2 regions of the Shewanella sp. 1311 genome follow, and region 2 is predicted to be linked to the other one. Evidence: predicted binding sites of a transcription regulator. Region 2 holds the regulator's gene; the other holds the start of a gene.
The links. The regulator sigma-54, encoded in region 2, starts transcription at its own class of promoters, with help from an activator protein. The targets are predictions, from matches to a motif close to GTTGGCACGNNNNTNGNNT.

Region 1 (5,330 bases), 2.4 Mb from region 2:
GCACTTGCATCACGTTTGCCGAGATGCTGCCATCTAAACTATTGCTCTGATCCGCATCCGATTCACGTTTAGTGTTCATGCTATCTTTATAACGTAAATCAATTGGCACTCCGCCAACGGAGATATTACTACCACCGGCGAAGATAGGATCTAAGCTCATGTCAGAGCCTTTTTTGATCTGATTGCCTGCACTCTTCTTCGCTTGAGTCGACTCTTTCAAAACGATAGTGATAATGTCGCCAACTTTGTGAGCACGTATATCCGAATACAAGCTAGATGCTTGACTGTCTTGATAAATAGAACCAGTCGCGGCAATTTTTGTCGGCGGTGCCTCTGGGTATACCGGCGCATAAAAGGGATCATCCGCAAGGGGTTTCTTTTGCGTCGAGCTACAAGCTGCAAGCAATAACGCGACGGCCAACACAAGATATCTAGCCATGATGTTTGCCTCTATAAATTTTGAGTTACGTAAGACAGCATCTGATCTACCGCTGAAATCACTTTAGAGTTCATCTCGTAAATGCGCTGACTTTCGATAAGGTTCACAAGTTCTTCGGTCACGTTAACGTTAGAGGTTTCTAAGGCGCCTTGACGAATCGCTCCCATGCCATCTAACGAAGCGGTACCTTGAATTGGCGTGCCACTCGCACCGGTTTCCGTGTATAGGTTTTGTCCCATAGGATCCAGACCCGATGGATTAATAAAATCCGTCATTGTCAACTGACCCACAACTTGGTTATCTGCAGTACCAGGGGTTTTCACTGAAACTTCACCCTCAGCGGAAACGGTAATACTGGTCGCATTGTCAGGAATCGTGATCGCGGGTTGCAGCACGTAGCCAGAACCTGGCGTCACAATCTGGCCCGTATCGTCTAAGGTAAACTGACCATTTCGGGTATAGGCTGCAGTACCATCAGGGAGCTGGATTTCAAAAAAGCCTGGGCCTTCAATCATCAGATCCAATGAGTTATCCGTGGTCAGCATGTTGCCTTGGGTAAACATTTTCTGTGTGGCAACGACTTTGGTACCCGCGCCTATGTTTAATCCATTAGGCAACTTAGTGTTAGAAGAACTGACACCGCCCGCTTGGTTAACTGTTTGGTAAAGCAAATCTTCAAATACTGCGCGGCTTTTCTTGTAACCCACAGTGCTGGCGTTCGCCACGTTGTTCGAGATCACCGCAATGTCAGTTTGCTGTGCGTCTAAGCCAGTTTTACTAATCCATAACGCCGGATGCATAATCTATCTCCTAACTAATACGCATTAATGAAGATGAAGCGCGATCATTTTCTTCCGCGGTTTTCATCATCTTGACTTGCAATTCAAACTGACGCTGAAGGTCAATCAAAGACACCATTTCATCGACAGGATTTACGTTACTGCCTTCCACCGCGCCACTTTCAACCCCTACGCTAGGATCGGCTGGAGCGATATTGCCAGACATAAGTCGGAACAGTCCGTCCTCACCCCGCATCATCTCGGCATTACCCGGATTAACGAGTTTCAAGCGACCAACCTCTTCCACCACTTCAGCAGTAGCGCCCTGAGGTCGCACAGAAATAATGCCATCCTGAGAAATTGAAACTTTCTCGATAGGAAGTGGCAACACTATGGGACCGGCATCACCCATAACAGGATTTCCCCTGTCATTGTGTAATAAACCAGTGGAGTCAAAACTTAAACTGCCAGCGCGGGTATAGGCTTCACTGCCATCTTTTGCCTGCACGGCAAACCAGCCGTCGCCTTTAATGGCAACATCGAGATCCCGTCCAGTCGTTTTTATTGGACCTGAGCGAAAATTTGCTGACGGAGATTCTGTCATCGCAAACACCCTTGACGGTAAGCCTTCACCGAAGGCCTGCATCGAGCGAGCTTGCGCCATATCGGATTTAAAACCGTCGGTATTAGCATTGGCTAGGTTGTTCGCACGGAGCGCCAGCTCATTCATATTTTGCTTGGCGCCACTCATGGCGACATAAAGGAATTTGTCCACAGACTGCTCCGTCAAATTTTCTACATGAGAATAGCAAAGCAAGCATCATGCCAACAAAATTGACTTTTAATTTACTGATAGAATTGAAGAATAGGAAAATGAAGTGAATTGACAGCTAGATAAAGGCTAAGTGTTGCCACTGGCGGCAACACTTAGTCATACAATGTAATGATTAGCGGATTTGTAATACGGTTTGTTGCAGCGTGTTGTTCACTTCAAGGGTACGAGAGTTTGCTTGGAAATTACGCTGCGCAGAAATTAAATCAACCAGTTCAGTGGTCAAATCGATGTTCGATTGCTCTAACGCCGATGAACTGATGCTACCAAAAGTACCACTGTTTGCCTCACCAGCAAGAGCAGGGCCAGAATTCAAACTGGCTTTCCACGACGTATTACCCACCTGTGTTAAACCTTGTTCGTTAGCAAATCGAACCAAGGCAACTCGTGCTAAAGGCACACTTGAACCGTTCGAGTAACTTGCAGTAATTAAACCATCAGCACCAATTTCAACGTTAGTTAAACGACCAACAGTAGTACCGTCTTGTGTTAACTCTGTTGCCGCAAAAGGAGCAGCATATTGAGTTGGCGCATTAAACTTGATTGTTAAATCTTGAGTGCCATCAGCTCCAGCACCTAAAACGCCTGCACCACCCACACCTAAAGTCTCAGTCTTAACGACCGCTGGATCACTACCGGTATAGACACCAACAGAATTGAACTTGAGTACAGAGCCCTTCCAACCGCCGGTTGTTTGCGCTGTACTGGTAGAGTCAGGATTACCATCGCCCGTAGTATCCGTTTGATAAGTACCTGCAGCACCATCTAAATCGACTTGTTTACCATCAATAGCGTAATAGGCCACCCAATTGCTCTCTCCATTATAAGAGGCATCATTAGGCTTAACAAAATAGGTTGTCATGATGTGTGGCTCACCGAGTGAGTCATACATAGTCATTGAGGTAACGTTATTGTATGTCTTAGGGTCTAGAGGATCGAATGCAGCAGGGTCAAGGGTACTTTCCTTAGCATTTAGATTCATTTGTAAACTGACATTTTCAGTTTTTATTGGGCTACCTGCAGTATCAGGGATTTGCACTGGTTTAGCTGTAGTCAAACTTACCGATGTCGAGTTACCATCTTTATCCACAGGGAACGTCTGCAAAAAATTACCAGCAGAATCAACCATGTAGTTATTTGAATCGACTTTAAATGCCCCTGCACGAGTAAACGAATGGTCAAGACTGCCGATCTCAGAGGCAGTGACAAAGAAGCCACCGCCTTTAATTGCCATATCAAGGGAGTTACTTGTCAGCTGTAAGCTGCCTTGATGGAATTGCTGGGCGACCTGACTCGTTGCGACACCACCACCGACAGCTGTCTTGGAATTTGAAAAAATAGAATTAGCGTAAACATCCGCAAATTCAGCACGCGATTCTTTAAAGCCAATGGTATTCGCATTCGCAATGTTGTTCGCCGTGGTGTTTAAATCTTTCTGTGCGGCAGAAATGCCACTCAATGCAATGTTAAACGACATAATTCACCTCTACTTTTGACTCAATTCAATTGCGGACAACAAACGCCCAATTCGGATTCTACAAAATTATTTTGTATAAACTTAAGTTTCAGACACAGCTAACACGTCGGTTAACTTGATCCCCATACCGCCTCTCAAGTTAAGAATGGCGCCGGTACTGGCCGTCCCTAAAGAAACGCTACTCACATGAGCATAGGTTGAAACGGGCAGCTCTTGGGATTTCCCATCCACTAAACCACTCGCCTTAATCGTATAGTTACCTGCGACCACTGGCAGGCCATTCTTATCTAAACCATCCCAGTTCACATCGACGTTACCACCATCGCTACCATCGACTTTAAAGGTTGTGACAACTTGGCCCTTCTCATCTTCGATACGCACAGTAATCTCTGGAATTTTATCAGGGGTACTGACCACACCTTTCATCGTTGGGCTTTCTGCTGAAATATTGCCTGTATCGGTTGGGATCAATACCTTACGACCAACGAGTCCCGATGCCTGCAGTGCTTGGCTCGACGTCATGACACTGTTTAAGTTAACAATTTCATCATTTAACTTGCCGATACCATCAACCGTCGAAAATGATGCCATCTGCGCAATCATTTGATCGTTGTCAACAGGCTTAAAAGGGTCCTGCATCGATAACTGTTGGCTTAATAACGAGAAAAAATCATCTTGGGTTAACTGTTGGCTTTTCGCTTCCGGTACAATCGAATCTTTTGGCAGACGTATGCCATCAAGAAACGGATTGCCCGTTGAGCTGGTTGATGAATTGGTCGTAACAGCATTTGACTGACTCTTATTTTGAGCCGTCTGCGCCGATGCTTGGTTAATTTGATTAATGAGGCTCACAGCTTACCTCCTAAGTAACACATGTTATTTACCCATCCCAAGTGTTTGTTGCAGCATAGACTTAGCTGCTTCAGCGACCTGAACATTCATTTGATATGAGCGCGAAGCAGAAATCATATCTGCCATTTCTTCCATGACATTAACATTCGGTTTATAAATAAAGCCGTCCGCATCCGCCATTGGATGATCGGGCGAGTATTCTTTTAGTAGTGGTCGATCACTTTCAACAATACCTTTTACCGCAACACCTTGAGAGGCTTGTTGCTGACTTTGGGCTTTGGCCATTTCAGCTTCAAAAATAGGATGACGGGAACGATAGGTCTTATCTACGCTACTCGAGACGGAATCAGCGTTAGCTATATTACTCGCAGTGGTGTTCAACCTGACCGATTGAGCCGACATTCCTGAGCCAGCAACATCAAATATGCTAAATAAACTCATGATTAATCCCCTCTCAGCGCTTTCTTCATGCCACTAAACTTACTGTCTAAAAAACCAAGCGACATTTGATATTCAAGGGCATTTTGCATAAATGCCGATTGTTCCTGTTGGATATCAACAGTATTACCATCACCAGTATCGGGTTGATTTGGCACGCGGAACTTAACAAATTGACCAGTCAACTCAGCAAGACCAAAATGCTTGTCTGTCTCTTGCATTTCAAGACTATTACGCTGCTGTTGTTGGCCACGGGCGGCCTGCATTGCCGCAGAAAAATCTACATCACGGGCTTTATAATGTGGCGTATCGGCGTTAGCGATATTGCTCGAAATGACTTCAGCTCGCTGCGCTCTAATACCGAGAGTGTACTGATGCACACCCAGTGCATTATCAAAATTGATCGCCATAAAATTGCCTCCTCGTGTCACTCACGGAAATAAAGCAATTCATGTGCCAACATAGGAGAATAATGAGAATAACAATAGGGATGAGCAAGTGATGGGTAAAAAA
Region 2 (5,330 bases):
AGCATCTGGACCTTCGGCGATAAGTTTAATGGTTTTACCCATGCCAGTTTCAAGCATCAATAAGCCAAGCACGCTGGCGGCAGATGCCTGTTTATCGCCTTGTATTAAGGTGATGGTCGCATCAAACTCGGATGCCAGTACCACCAACTTAGTAGCGGCACGGGCATGTAATCCCAGTTTGTTACAGATGGTGATCTGACGTTCAAGCTTTGGCATTATTCAGCTCTCGATGGCGGGCATAAACTTTATGTTTACCGTTACTAAAGCGTTTAGCCAATTGCTCTGCGACGTAAACCGATCTGTGTTGCCCACCCGTGCAGCCAATCGCCACAGTTAAATAACTGCGATTGTTGCGCTCGAGATGTGGCAGCCAAGTTTCCAGTAAATTTTCGATTTGCCAGATGAACTTATTGACCAGTGGTTGACGATTTAAGAACTCAGCCACGGGTTCATCTAAGCCTGTCAATGGACGCAGCGCCAGTTCCCAGTGTGGGTTAGGCAGGAAGCGTACATCGAACATAAAGTCGGCTTCGGTTGGCATACCGTGCTTAAAGCCAAAGGACTCGAAGTTAATCACTAACTCTTTATCAACGCTGCCGAGCAGAATTTGTCTGACTTGGTCGCTTAAATCATAGATATTCAGGTTCGACGTATCTATGTAGTGATCGACCAGTTTTGACATAGGCTCGAGCAGCTTCCCTTCCAGTTTTATCGCTTCTTGCAAAGAGACTTGGCTCTTCGACAAAGGGTGCAAACGGCGGGTTTCGCTGTAACGCTTGAGCAGAATTTTATCGCTGGAATTGAGGAAGAAGCTGGTTAACTCAGTATCAGGAGGCAGGCTCGCGAGTTGCTTTACTAAGACCTTGTCCTGCTCAGGCATGTTACGCACGTCGACACTAATGGCGACGAGATCGTTACTGCCTTTGAGTTGCTCAAGCAAAGTGCCGATTAAGGGCAAGGGAAGGTTATCGACACAATAATAGCCGAGATCTTCGAGTACCCTTAGGGCGACAGATTTGCCTGAGCCTGAGCGGCCCGACACTATGACCAGTTTCATCCAGTGATTACCTGATAGAGTTCCGTTTCATCATGCGTCTTGCGTAATTGCTTTAATATTTGCTTGTCGCTCAGCTTTTCGGCCATGCAAGACAAGGTACTTAAGTGCTGCTGACATTGGTCTGCAGGCACCAGTAGTGCAAATAAAATATCAACAGGTTGCTTATCGATAGCATCGAATGCTATCGGCTCTTCACACTTAATGAGTATGGCAATGGGCTGATCTATATCGGCTAGTCGACCATGTGGAATGGCGATGCCGTTACCTATACCTGTGCTCCCCATCTTTTCGCGCGCCACTAGGCTTTCGAATATCTCTTGAGATGAGAGGGTCGGGTACTGGGCAGCGACTAAGTCGCTGATGAGTTCCAGTACCTTTTTCTTGCTGCCCGGAGTGGCGCAGGTAGTGCACTCCGGCCGCAGTATGGTACAAAGTTCCATTATTAGTGTTTTGTTAACTTCTCTTTGTGTTTAATAACCTGACGATCAAGCTTGTCAATCAGGGCGTCTATAGCGGCATACATGTCAGCATGCTCTGAAGTAGCAAAAACTTCACCACCGATAAGATTTATTCTCGCTTCGGCAATCTGTTGCATTTTCTCGACATTGAGCACAACGTGCACATTATTGATCTGTTCGAAATGGCGTTCAAGTTTTGAAAACTTTTCTTCTACATATGCACGTAACGATTCGGTAATTTCGACATGGTGTCCACTCAGGTTTATTTGCATAGAAACGTCCTCCGATATCCACTGTAGGTTATAAACTTTTACGCTGATTAGAAGGCGGAATGAGCATAGCCTCTCGGTACTTCGCAATGGTTCTGCGGGCTACGTTGATCCCTTGTTCTGCCAGAAGTTGTGCCATCTTACTGTCGCTTAATGGTTTTTTCTGGTTTTCCGCTGCAACCAGTTTCTTAATGAAGGCTCTGATTGCTGTGGATGAGCATTCCCCACCATCGTCAGTACCGACGTGGCTAGAGAAGAAGTATTTTAGTTCAAAAAGTCCCTTAGGGGTATGCATGTATTTCTGTGTCGTCACCCTTGAGATGGTCGACTCATGCATTTCTACCGCTTCGGCAATATCGTTCAGCACCATAGGTTTCATGGCTTCTTCACCGTATTCAAAGAAACCTTGCTGATATTGGACGATACAGTTCGCCACCTTCAACAGGGTATCATTACGGCTCTCTAAACTCTTGATAAACCATTTAGCCTCTTGCAGATGACCACGAATAAATTGGCTATCGGCTTGGCTTTTAGTGCTGCGCGCCATCGAAGCATAATGTTGATTTACATTGATTTTTGGCATGCAGTCAGGATTAAGCTCAACCACCCAACGGCCATTTTTCTTCGACACTGACACATCTGGGATGACGTATTCGTCATCGTTGGGCGTAATCAATAAACCTGGGCGGGGATTGAGGGTTTGGATAAGCGCGATGCCGTCTCTTAACTCATCCTCTTTTAATTTAGTCTTACGCATCAACAATCTAAAATCGCGGGCGGCGATCAGATCTAAATGATCTTTGATCAGCATGCGGGCGTTTTCTAGGTTGGGCGTGTCAGCGGCGAAATGCGACAGTTGGATCAACAGGCACTCGCTTAAATCGCGGGCGGCAACACCAATGGGATCAAAATGTTGAATGCGCTTGAGTACAGCTTCGACTTCGTCGAGCTCAACCTCAGAATTGCCCATGGCTTCGAGGATTTCGTCAGTGCTTTGGGTGAGATAGCCTTGATCGTCGATGGCATCAATAATGGCGGTGGCAATGGCTAAATCGGTTTCAGAAAACGGTGTGAGGTTTTTTTGCCATTCTAAGTGTTCATACAAGCCTTCACTGGTCTCACCTTGGAAGGGCATATCGTCTTCACGACTGCCGCCGGGGCCAGAATTGGGAGAGGCGGTGAACACTTCATCCCAAGTGGTGTCCATGGGGAGTTCGTCGGGCATGGATTCTTTGGTTAAGGACTCTGCCGTGTCTATGGTGGAGCTGTCTTTTTCTGGCGGCAGGGTGCTAGATTCACTGAAATCCGTATCGGATAGCGTTTGGTTTACAGGGTCTTTAGTGGCGTCGAATTGATCCTCTTCCAGCTCGAGAAGGGGATTAGAATCTAAGGCTTGCTGGATCTCTTGCTGCAGTTCTAATGACGACAGTTGCAACAGACGGATGGCCTGTTGTAATTGTGGCGTCATGGTTAACTGTTGACCCAGTTTGAGCTGGAGTGACGCTTTCATGTTACCGCTGATCCCTACGTTATTATTGTTGGATGAGGTCGCTTGTTATCATCTTGAGTGGAGTCCAATGGTGGCATAAATTGCCTGCATTGGCTCCGCTTGATTAACTATAGCCTGAATTGTTCACCTAAGTACACAGCCCTAACTTGCTGATTGTCTAAGATCTCTGCGGGTGTTCCTTCGGCAATCAAGTTTCCGTGACTCACGATATAGGCATGTTCACACACATCTAATGTCTCACGGACATTGTGGTCTGTGATCAACACGCCAAGGCCACGACTTTTGAGCTGTTCGATAATCTTTTTAATGTCGATAACCGAAATCGGATCGACACCAGCAAAGGGTTCATCTAGCAAAATGAACTTAGGATTTGCTGCTAACGCCCGCGCAATTTCGACACGGCGACGTTCACCGCCCGACAATGACATGCCTTGGCTGTCACGGATGTGGGTGATGTGGAACTCTTCAAGCAGATGCTCTAGCTCTTCTTCCCTTTGCTCTTTTTTTAGTTCTTTACGCGTTTGAAGCACGGCCATGATGTTGTCATGGACGGTCAGTTTACGGAAGATACTGGCTTCCTGTGGCAAGTAACCTATGCCTTTGCGGGCGCGCAGGTGCATAGGATCTGCGGTTAAATCATCATCGTCGATAAAGATGTGGCCTTTATCGCTTTTAACCAGACCAACGACCATGTAAAAGGTGGTGGTTTTACCCGCGCCGTTCGGGCCGAGTAGGCCAACGACCTGACCGGTTTTTACCGTCAGACTGACGTCTTTAACCACTTGGCGACTCTTGTAACTCTTCGCCAGATTTTGTGCTCTTAGGGTGATTTGGGTCATTTAGAGTCCTGCTTTTTCACAGGTTTATCTGCTGGCGCGTCTGGTTTGGCATCATCTTGATAGCTTTCTGGCTGAATGATAGTGATCACGCGATCGTCGCCACTGCCGGTACTCTCGGCAATCAATTTTTGCTGGATGATGTTGTAGCGGATTAAATTACCCGTCACTTGGCTGCCCGCTTGATCTAACGAGGCTAAACCTTTAAGTGTCAGGGTGCGGCTCGCCATATCGTAACGAATTTCTTTCGCGCTCGCCGAGGCTGGACGGCCATCGTCTAATACTTGGCTGTACGTCGCAGGGTTGCCAGTGGCCACTAAAATTTTGCTATTTTCACCTTCGGCAGAAAATGCACGCAGTTGATCTGCATGGATTTTAATCGAACCTTGGGTGACTTCAACCGGACCAAAGAAGATGATCTGGTTGTTCTTGATATCTGCCGTTTGGCTCACAGCCTTGATTTTGACTTCCTGTTTCAGGTCGTCGACTTTAGCAAAGGCGCTCATGCTCATTATTAGCATTAGGCTGGCAAGTAATACGTTATTTTGCTTCATATGTTCCTACTACCTGACTGGTCAATTGCACTTCTTGCGCGTTGAGGTCGGCATAAAGGCCTTGGCCTTGAATATTAAAATCTTTCCCTGTGACGTAAATGGTGCGGTCAGAGGTCATTATCATCGTATTGAGATCGAGTTCCAGATAACTGGTGGACAAGGTCTGGATCGGTTCTTCTGGGCTAATGGCATCAATAATAACATTGTTTTCTAATACAACCTTGCCCGTTTCCTTGTTTAGCTTGCCCTGATCTGCTCTGAGTTGCCATTGTGCTTTACCTTGGTCTGGATAAACAAGATAAACAGGTTGAGTAAAGTAAGTTTGATTCGTTGAATCATAATGTTCCATGTGTTTCGCCGTCACACGGCTATTGACTAACCCTTGTTCATTGAACTCAACACTGCGCAGATCTTCAACGATGAAATCTGGGGTATTTTGATCTTTTACTCTGTTATCGGTATCACCGCTGTGTTTGTTCTGCACTTGCCAATAAAGCACTAATGCCGTTCCAAAAAAAGCGATAATCGCGAGTGTCACACGACTCATATACTCATTCCATGGGCCGAAGTGAATTTATTTTGACTGAGTAGCAATAGATCTGTGAGTTCACGCAAGGCACCGTGGCCGCCATTGAGCGTAGTCACA

Region 1: the regulator sigma-54 is predicted to act here: its motif matches at 2,030-2,048, upstream of flgF (flagellar basal-body rod protein FlgF).

The regions. Positions count from the first base shown of each region.
Region 1 is NZ_CM181686.1:985,328-990,657, forward strand. Features, by position in the region: gene flgH (flagellar basal body L-ring protein FlgH) at 1-439, opposite strand, end outside; gene flgG (flagellar basal-body rod protein FlgG) at 451-1,239, opposite strand; gene flgF (flagellar basal-body rod protein FlgF) at 1,250-1,993, opposite strand; gene flgE (flagellar hook protein FlgE) at 2,166-3,527, opposite strand; gene flgD (flagellar hook assembly protein FlgD) at 3,609-4,379, opposite strand; gene flgC (flagellar basal body rod protein FlgC) at 4,404-4,820, opposite strand; gene flgB (flagellar basal body rod protein FlgB) at 4,823-5,227, opposite strand.
Region 2 is NZ_CM181686.1:3,390,992-3,396,321, forward strand. Features, by position in the region: gene AC5YB3_RS15170 (HPr family phosphocarrier protein) at 1-216, opposite strand, end outside; gene rapZ (RNase adapter RapZ) at 203-1,057, opposite strand; gene ptsN (PTS IIA-like nitrogen regulatory protein PtsN) at 1,054-1,497, opposite strand; gene hpf (ribosome hibernation promoting factor) at 1,500-1,787, opposite strand; gene AC5YB3_RS15190 (RNA polymerase factor sigma-54) at 1,816-3,294, opposite strand; gene lptB (LPS export ABC transporter ATP-binding protein) at 3,402-4,133, opposite strand; gene lptA (lipopolysaccharide transport periplasmic protein LptA) at 4,130-4,684, opposite strand; gene lptC (LPS export ABC transporter periplasmic protein LptC) at 4,671-5,231, opposite strand; gene kdsC (3-deoxy-manno-octulosonate-8-phosphatase KdsC) at 5,228-5,330, opposite strand, start outside.